DNA from 2 places in the Paenibacillus sp. FSL K6-1566 genome. Region 1 is predicted to be linked to the other one. Evidence: riboswitches for the same ligand, from Rfam matches in the RefSeq annotation. Region 1 holds a riboswitch; the other holds the start of a gene.
What was found. A riboswitch is a leader RNA that binds a small molecule or an ion and turns the genes downstream of it on or off. The one in region 1 is predicted to bind cyclic di-GMP.
Positions count from the first base shown of each region.

Region 2: linked by a shared signal. The riboswitch ahead of NST08_RS16780 (transglutaminase-like domain-containing protein) and the one ahead of NST08_RS28490 (hypothetical protein) in region 1 are both predicted to bind cyclic di-GMP.

Region 1 covers NZ_JBBOSR010000001.1:6,359,488-6,363,910, reverse strand. The annotation lists gene NST08_RS28505 (TetR/AcrR family transcriptional regulator) at 1-17, shown strand, start outside; gene NST08_RS28500 (MFS transporter) at 108-1,469, shown strand; gene NST08_RS28495 (FMN-dependent NADH-azoreductase) at 1,524-2,138, shown strand; cyclic di-GMP riboswitch class I at 2,337-2,431, shown strand; cyclic di-GMP riboswitch class I at 2,700-2,794, shown strand; gene NST08_RS28490 (hypothetical protein) at 2,951-3,499, shown strand; gene NST08_RS29990 (helix-turn-helix transcriptional regulator) at 3,465-3,680, shown strand; gene NST08_RS28485 (aspartyl-phosphate phosphatase Spo0E family protein) at 4,156-4,377, shown strand.
Region 2 covers NZ_JBBOSR010000001.1:3,819,324-3,823,746, forward strand. The annotation lists gene NST08_RS16775 (collagen binding domain-containing protein) at 1-1,431, opposite strand, end outside; gene NST08_RS16780 (transglutaminase-like domain-containing protein) at 1,602-2,402, opposite strand; cyclic di-GMP riboswitch class I at 2,416-2,503, opposite strand; cyclic di-GMP riboswitch class I at 2,566-2,652, opposite strand; gene NST08_RS16785 (DinB family protein) at 2,804-3,340, opposite strand; gene NST08_RS16790 (helix-turn-helix transcriptional regulator) at 3,405-4,337, opposite strand.

The sequences.
Region 1 (4,423 bases):
GGGCGTTAACCCCCTAGTTTTTTTTCAAAGCATACGTCAGTAAGTACTGACAGACATGCTAATCTCGCTGTTTAAAATTTTCTACTCACAAGGAGGGTGAAGCTCTAATGGAGACTCGGAAGCTGATGCGTGTCCTCATGTTCACGCTGTGTCTGTCCGCTATGAGCGGATTGATGTTTAACTTTGTCCTGCCGGACATGCGAGAGGAATTCAGCTTGAGCACCGCTCAGGTTAGCTGGGTAACTTCCTCGTATTCCCTGCTGTACGGGATCGGCACGGTTCTGTACGGGAAGCTGACCGAACGCTACCAGCTCAAAAATTTGCTGTCATTCGGTCTGCTGCTGTTCGCGGCCGGCTCTCTGGTCGGCCTCGTCTCCCAGGCATTCTGGATGGTCCTGGCTGCAAGATGCCTTCAGGCGATCGGCGCGGCGGCGATACCGGCGGCGGCAACGCTTATACCGATTCGCTACTTCCCGCCGGAGCGAAGAGGAGCAGCCATGGCGACAGCCTTTATTGGATTGTCCATCGGCAGCGCGCTTGGGCCGGTGGTGTCCTCGCTAGTGGCCGGCTTTGCTCATTGGCGCTGGCTGTTCAGCATCCCTTTGCTGATTCTCATCACGCTTCCTTTTTACCGGAAATATCTGAAGGACGAAGACCCTCAGGTGCCAGGATCATTCGACCTGCTGGGAGGCGGCCTGCTGGCTGTCGCGATCACTTGTCTGCTGCTGGGAATAACGAACGGAATCTGGTGGCTTCCGCTAGCCGGACTGCTGGTAGCCGCGTTGTTCATTGTCCGGATTCATCGTGCATCCGTCCCGTTCGTGAGCCCGGTTTTGTTCCGGAATCGAGAGTATTCGGTTAGGCTTGTCATCATGTTTCTGTTCAGCGGCGCGGCCTTTGCGCTGCATTTTCTAAGCCCGTTGCTGCTGGCAGAGATTCATGCGCTGCCTCCAGGTTGGATCGGATTTGTCATGGTGCCGGCCGCCGCGGCCTCCGCTCTGCTCGGGAAGACAGGGGGGAAGCTGGCCGATGCCAAAGGGAACACGTATCTGTTTCTAACCGGCATGATTATGTTGGTCGCGTGCTTTGTACTCTTATCCACGTTCTCCGCCATTTCAGCCGTCGCGGTTGCGTTCTTCCTGATTCTAGGCAATGTCGGGCAGACGTTCGGGATGATTGCACTATCCAATTCCGTCTCCCTCAGCTTAGCGAAAGAGCAGGCCGGCATCGGAATGGGGCTGATGCAGATGCTGAATTTTATTTCGGCCGGGATCGCTTCCGGTGTGTACGGAACAATGCTGGATATCCGCTCCGGGGTATCGTGGAACCCCTTGTATGCCTATGCCAAGGGACAAATTTACAGCAATATTTATCTGGTGCTAGCCGGGCTGCTGCTCGCCATGCTGATTTTCTATTCCCTAAGGTTCGGGAAAACGGAGCACGGTCATATAAGAGCGGCGGGAAGCTGATATCGCAGCTTTGAGTCCATTCACTTTGATTACAAAATATAGGAGGAGATTCTAATGACAACCACTTTATTCATTAAAGCCAACAACCGCCAAGGGGCCGTCACAAGCAGATTATACGACGCATTTTTCAATAGCTACCGCGAGGCACATCCGAATGATGCGGTGGTTGAGGTCGACCTGTACCGGGAACGCATTCCCCTTCTGGACGACATTATGATTAGCGGGAATTTCAAGTCAGCCATGAGCATGGAGCTTTCGGAGGAAGAGCAGGCCGTTCGGGACATCGTCAACCGGCACTTGGAGCAATTTCTTGCCGCCGACAAATTGGTGTTTGCCTTCCCGCTCTGGAATCTGACGGTTCCTGCAGTGCTGCATGCCTACCTGGACTACATGCATCATCCGCGTAAAACGTTCAAATATACGGAGCAGGGCTTGGTCGGTCTGTTGGGTGACAAAAAAGCAGCACTGCTGAATGCTAGAGGCGGGATCTATGCGGAGGGCGATCCATCCGAGATGGCGGTCAGCTTCGTAAAAAATCATCTCAACGTGTTCGGGATTACCGACATTACTACGATTATCATTGAGGGGCATAATCAATTCCGGGATCGAAGCGAGGAAATCATTGAGGAAGGCCTTCGGCGGGCAGCCGAAGCGGCAAAGCTTTTTTAAATCATGGAGAAGCTGGTTATTTTGACATATTACACGCTCTGCTAGTTACTTTGTGACAAAAAATTACAAAATTCAGCAGGTAATTGTCGGGAATTTGAGTCATGAAGCCTATATTCAATGAAAAACAATGTAAGTTATAGTTTGATTAGGTCATTCATTCAGAACTATATGTTGTATCTTTCGACAATTGAATCGTTCGTACGATAATCGCAAACCCACTGAAAAGTGGCGACGCAAAGCTATAGGGGCTAATGGGGTTCTGCATAGAACCGCGATGCCAGCCAGTTGCCGAATACGACGGAAGCCTCCGTCACTTCTTGCTAGTTACTACCTATGTCTACAAGCTGACGGAGGCTATTTGTTGTTCACAAATTTTTATAGGGAGGCTCCTGCAGTAACTGCCTGTTCCTTAAAAGTTACGGTCAATTGCCTGAAAGGAGGTGAATGATGCGGAACATGATTTCCCGCAGCGCGGTATAACTACAGCAGTTCAACTCTCAGCGGATAACAAGGAATATTCATGCGGCAGCGTCTTTGACAGCAAACCAATCGAATCGTTTCGTACGATAATAGCAAACCCACTGAAAAGTGGCGACGCAAAGCTATAGGGGCTAATGCGAATCTGCTAAGATACGTGATGCCAGCCAGTTGCCGAATACGACGGAAGCCTCCGTCCTATTTTGCTATGGTAATCTTCATGGATGGAGGTTTTTTATTTTTCGCTAAGAGCTACCGAATCTTCACAGCGGCGATAAATAGGAGATCGATTTCATTATTAATCACTTATTCTTAACAAGGAAGAAGGGAAAATAATGGGCCAAAGAACATTGCTGAAAGTAAACGATCATTTTCCTAATATCCTCAGCATCTCTGAAATTAAAGAAAGGCTGATCGAGCGAAAAGAAATCCTGTATCTGTTGCAAGAGGAAACCAGGAATATGAACGATTTGCTGTCTATACCTTATTTATTTGTGATTGCGGACCCAGAGGGAACCGTTATCGATTATTGCGGGACGGAGCTGTTAAAAGGTTATTTTGAAAGAAATCATTTGAAAATCGGAACATCTTCTGCTATGAACAAGGCGGGAATCAATGCCATTGCGTTATCCATGGAAAATCAATCGGTCTCAGTCGTAATCGGCGCCGAGCACAGCAATAAATTGTTTGCAGAGCTGTCCTGCGTTTGCACGCCAATACGAATAAATCATGTTATTATAGGCTACCTCAGCCTCTGTTTTCATTACTTTCACGAGGTTACATTTGTACTGCCCCTCATTGAACATCTGGCCAAAAATATTGAAGAAAAAGTTACCCCAAAAGGATCCCATGCTACAAAAAGAGCTGACCTACTCACTCTTTGACCAATATGAATTAACAAACCGCGAGAAAGAAATCGCCTACGAATGGCTGGAAAATAAAAACGTGCCTGAAATTGCGGATATTTATGGAATCAGTCAAAGCACGGTCCGTACTTTCATCAAAAAGATATACGCCAAAACGAGAGTCAATCATAAAGGGGCATTCCTAAGAAAATTTACATGAAGATATAGGCAATACATAAGCACTAATTACCCAATTATGGGTATTTTATTTATTAAAGTAAAATTTTATAATTATAGGCAAGCCACTGATGACAGATAGTTAAAATTTAAACCTAATTCATAATTCGTACAATCTATCGCAAACCCGTCGAAAGGGTGGTGACGCGAAGCTGCAGAGGCTGTTGTGGACGCTCATATGCAACCACGATCCCTGCAATTGGCCGAATACGACGGAAACCTCTGATCCGCCATGCGACAACGATTGAATAGGGAACTGTTTATTTTAGATAACCCTGCTGACCTGACGCCGCTGCAGAAACTGAATCGGGTAGCCTTCAACATTTCATGAAGAGGAGCATGCTTTAACGGTTTGTTCGTTTAGGAATGAGCGATCAACTCTCTGTTTGAGAAGGTTTGCCGCAAAAACGTTGGCAGCTGTCATAAATCACTTGCTACGATGGGGGTGGGTGGATGTGATGGTTTCTATAGAGAACGAACTGAAGCATGTATCCGACGAGCTCGAATATCTCAGGAGGGAACTTGAGCGAATGGCCGGCAGTCTTGAATTCGTACATCAAGATGTTGTCGCACTTTCGCAGTCGTTCGATAAGCTGATTGTCCGTTACATGGAATTAAAAAGCCATGAGGAAGAGATCAATAGAAAGTGCGCAAAGTTAAATAAACCAAGCCATGAGTAATAAGTCCTCCATAAAAAATAGAACCCCGGATGTCGATTCTCGACCT
Region 2 (4,423 bases), 2.5 Mb from region 1:
GTAAACAATCGTATAAGGCGAATCGATATCCTTCTTGAATTGAAGCTCGAATCCGTGCTTACCTTTAGCTACAGCGGTGTATTCATCCGCTGATACCAAAGCGCTGGCATCCTTCGAATCCCCGTTATACACCTTCAGCGAATCGGCAATCCAGGAATGGTTCTCGCTAACTTGGTCTGTAATGATGGCTTGAGCGCTCGGAATCTTCTTCTCGTTGAAATTGTATTTCACCGTCCAAGTGATGATCCCTGTGTCCTTGTCCTGGCTATATGTCTTATCCAAGAAACTGCCGCGATCTACTGTTACTGTAGCCGTCGATTGGGCATTTTCCATCCCGTCGCCAGTTAGAACAGCGGTGTTCTCAAAACGGGACTGTTCGCCGACAAGCTTCGTCGAAAAGCGAATTTCGTAGGCTTTGCTGATCGTCTCGTCCAAGAATGCAAGCTCCAGTTTGCCGCCACCGCCTGTTTGGACGGTGTACTTGCCGGCATCCAGCTGATCGCCAAGAACCGCTGAGCCGTCACCGTTAACCTGCAGGTTGTATACCTCTACGGAATCCGCGATGAGCTCCAAGCCTTCAGGCATTTCATCGGTGATGACTGCGTGCTTGATTTTATTTAACGATTTGTTGATCTGAACCGACCAATCGATCCGATCTTTGCCAATCGCTTTCCCTTGCTTCTCGATCAGCTTTCCGCCTTGCGGCTTCAGGTTCACGATGACGGTCTGAACCCCGCCCTTTATCGGAATAGCAATAATGATTTCGGTGCTTCCTTTTAGAACTTCCTTCTTGAATTCAGTGCGAATTTCCAGCTTGCCGCTGATGTTGGAATGGCTCTCCACGTAATCATTGAAGGTCATCACAACCTTGCCGTTTCGGTCCACCGTAAAACGGCCAACTTCACCTTGACCGGTAACGAGCGGTGAGTCAATCTCCGTGAAGATTTCAAACTGCTGCGGCAGCTCGAAGGTAAATGAGTCTCCATTTTTGTAGTTGTGACCGTTCGGCAGCTCCCATTCGTAGCCTAGATTAACGGCTGCACCGATATCCAGGCTGCTGTCCGGATTATAAACGGCATCAATGACGGTGCCATCCATGTCGGTTAACACAACTTTGGTTAAAATGCTATCATTATTGATTTCTGATTCGGACGGGCCATAAACATCATCCGTCACTCCATACACTGAATCCTGCACGCTTACCGGTTCTGGAACATTAGTCGATGCATTGACCGTCCAGTCCGATCCTCCAAACCACGTTTGGATCATAAGCAGCAGAGCCAATACGATTCCACTTACTTTTTTCTTCATGATCTCTCCCTCAGCCTCTCCATTACCCTCAATATATTTGGTTCCGATGTCGCTTTCGCGTGCGCAAATCGAGCCAACCATCTCTCGGATCATATGCCGATAAGAGATTTGTTCGTCCATCACCTCCGCATACTTTTATTTGGCGCACGATACATTGGTGCCTGTATTTTCCTTAAGAACCAATTGAGCTTCTAGCATTGTAACGCCCGATTCTGAATATTTTCTGAATAAAAACCCGAATAAGCCTTGGACAATGGTCCAAAGCTTAAGGTTTTAGCTATAAAATTATTTTAATAATACTTGGCTGCAGAATAGCGAGATGCCTCTTTAATCATTTTGAAACCGGCACCCTTGCTCTTCCATCCCGCATCAACGGTCGTGTCGATCGTTACCCACCGCCCGTTCAGGTAAACCTCATTCCAAGCGTGGTAAACGTCAACATAATCCGTTGTCCCCATTACAAGCTTAGTCGGAATGTCCACGCTCCGCAGCATGGATGCGAACAGAGAGGCGTAATCATAACACATGCCTTTTTTCCCTGACAGCGTGCGGTCAATATCGGGAAGATAGTCCGTCAGCTCACTGGATGCGAGTGCTTTGTCGTACCGGATCGTATCGACGATATATTCGTGGATCAACTTTACTTTTTCCTCGTCGGTGCCTGCGGACCGAGTTAGCTTCTTTGCAAGCTGAGCCGCCTTGTCGCTTGAACGCCAATCGATGTTTTGTACCGAGTTCAAAAATACCTTGCTGCTATTGGTCAGTTGAAGCTTAACTTCCGCTTCTTGAACGATCTTATACTTGGTACCGTTGACCTGCTCCAGCACTGTTATGGTATAACGACCGTTTCCCATTTGCAGCGGAAAGGTCTCCTGCTGCTTGTCCGCTAAAAGCGTATATGTATACTTGTTTTGCCCTTTTGCAATCATAAGCTTCGTCTTCACGTCCGCTTTCACGTCATAGCGAACGGCGATGACTCCGCGATCAAGCTGCTCCAGATCCAGCCAATCTCCCGTTTGGGAAGCATGTACAACCGGAGCCAATACGAATAACGCAATAAACCCTACAATAGCCAACACCATGTTGCGCATACTGTAAACTCCCTTCGGTAGCCAGGCTGCCATTGACGGTTCATCAAGAAGGCCCTGTGGCTTTGCGTCCTTATCTTTCGACAAGTTTGCCGTTATCGTAGTAGAGTTTTCAAAGAATTAATTGAATAAAAATCTCATATAAAAAACAAAAAAAGCATCTTCGTTCGGTAGCTGGCTGCCATTGATGGTTTATCAAGAAGGCCCTATAGCTTTGCGTCCTTGCCTTTCGACAAGTTTGCCATTTATCGTGAGTAGCTTTATGTGAGTTCATCATACCAAATATCTCTAATTCTATCAAGCAAATTTTGAGATTCATAGACGAGGATCGACAACAAAAAAACGTCTCCACTGAGACGCTCTTTTGTCAATTCCGCTTGATCATCAATCCATTAGGGGAGTCCTTAGAGGGACAGCTCCTTTTTTAACCGATCGAGCTGCAGCAGGTGGTGCCTGTAATGCATCTCTACCAGCAGAAACCACTCTTTGGCGTTTAAGGCTCCGAATCCGGGATGAGGAATCGTGATGCTGCTGTCTGCTTGACGCACAACCGGTTCCGTTCGCTTCATCCGCTCCACTACGCCCTGAAGACCTTCAACTAACTGCTCTTTGCTCGTCGGCTGCTGCGGCGTGTACTGCGGAGACGCCGGAATTCGTATCCTGACAGGAGGAAAACTTCCAAGCTCGAATACCGCCTTGCCTCTCTCCGTTTTTTCCCCAGGGGATTCGACGGCCGTTTCGTTTCCGGCCAAACATTGGTCGACATTGCGCAGATGCATATATTGAGCCGATTGAATCAAATGCATGTACATTTGCCCAATGGACCATTCCTCTTCGTTCGGCTTGATATGCAGCTCCTCCAGCTCCAGGTGTCCCAGCTCGTTTAAATACACCGCTACTGTTGTTTCAAACGCCTGCAAAGCTTCTACTGTATTTCTCATCATGATATCTCCTCTTCCATCTGGTATATACCCAATATAAAAAAACGCTCCTGACAACAGCGTGTCAGTAGCGTTTTCGTATTTTTTCAGCTTCTTCTCGAATCCGGTTACGAAAGGAATCAGGTTCCAGCACCTCCACGTCCCCACCCCAGCTGAGAATATAGGGGAGCAATTCTTCCGGCTGTCTGACTCGAAAGCGGACCAGAAGACCGTGTTCCATTTGCTCAGAAGCTTCGATATAGAAGCTCGCGGTCTCGGTGATTTTATCGGCAATTTCCGGATTTACTTGAATCGTCACATGAACGTTACGATCGTCAGGCGGACGATATTGACTCAGCTTAAATCCTTGGGGAAGGTTAAACCTTTCCTCTAAGACCGTAACATCCCTCATGCGCGATAATCGAAAATGACGGATCTCCTGACGCAGCTCGCAGCGTGCGATCATGATCCAATTCCCTTGGACGAGCACAAGGCCATATGGAGCAACGATCCGGTCGCTCATCCGTTTTCCATCCGAATCCGGTATTTTTTTCAGGTAACGCATCCTTATCTTCCGCCGCTCCAAAATGGCACCCCGAACCTGTCCAAGCTCGTTCTCCCCCTGTCCGCCGGGATGAAGAAACTGCATCGTTTCCCGGACATCCGCTGAGGCCTCACGAATGGGTTCAGGAAGTATCGCTTCAATCTTGCTTCGAGCTGCCCTCGCAGCTGCTTTGTAGTCGCCATCCAGCCGCTGCTCAATCATATCCGTCCCCATGAGCAATGCCACCGCCTCTTCCGCAGTAAAACCAACCGGCGGCAAAAAGTACCCTTCCATTAGGGAATACCCATGCCCTGGAGACCCAAGTATCGGAACCCCTGCTTCGCTGATCGCTTGCATGTCTCGATATATTGTCCGCACGCTTGTCTCGAAATGGGCAGCCAAATCTTCCGCCCGCAGCACCTTGCTCCGCTGCAATTCAAGCATGATGGCGAACTGGCGCTCGGTTTTGTTCATCGTTTCTCCCCTCCGCTAGTACATAAAAACCCGGAAAAACGGACAACCAACATTGTCTGTCTTCCGGGATCATAAATGGGTCCTGG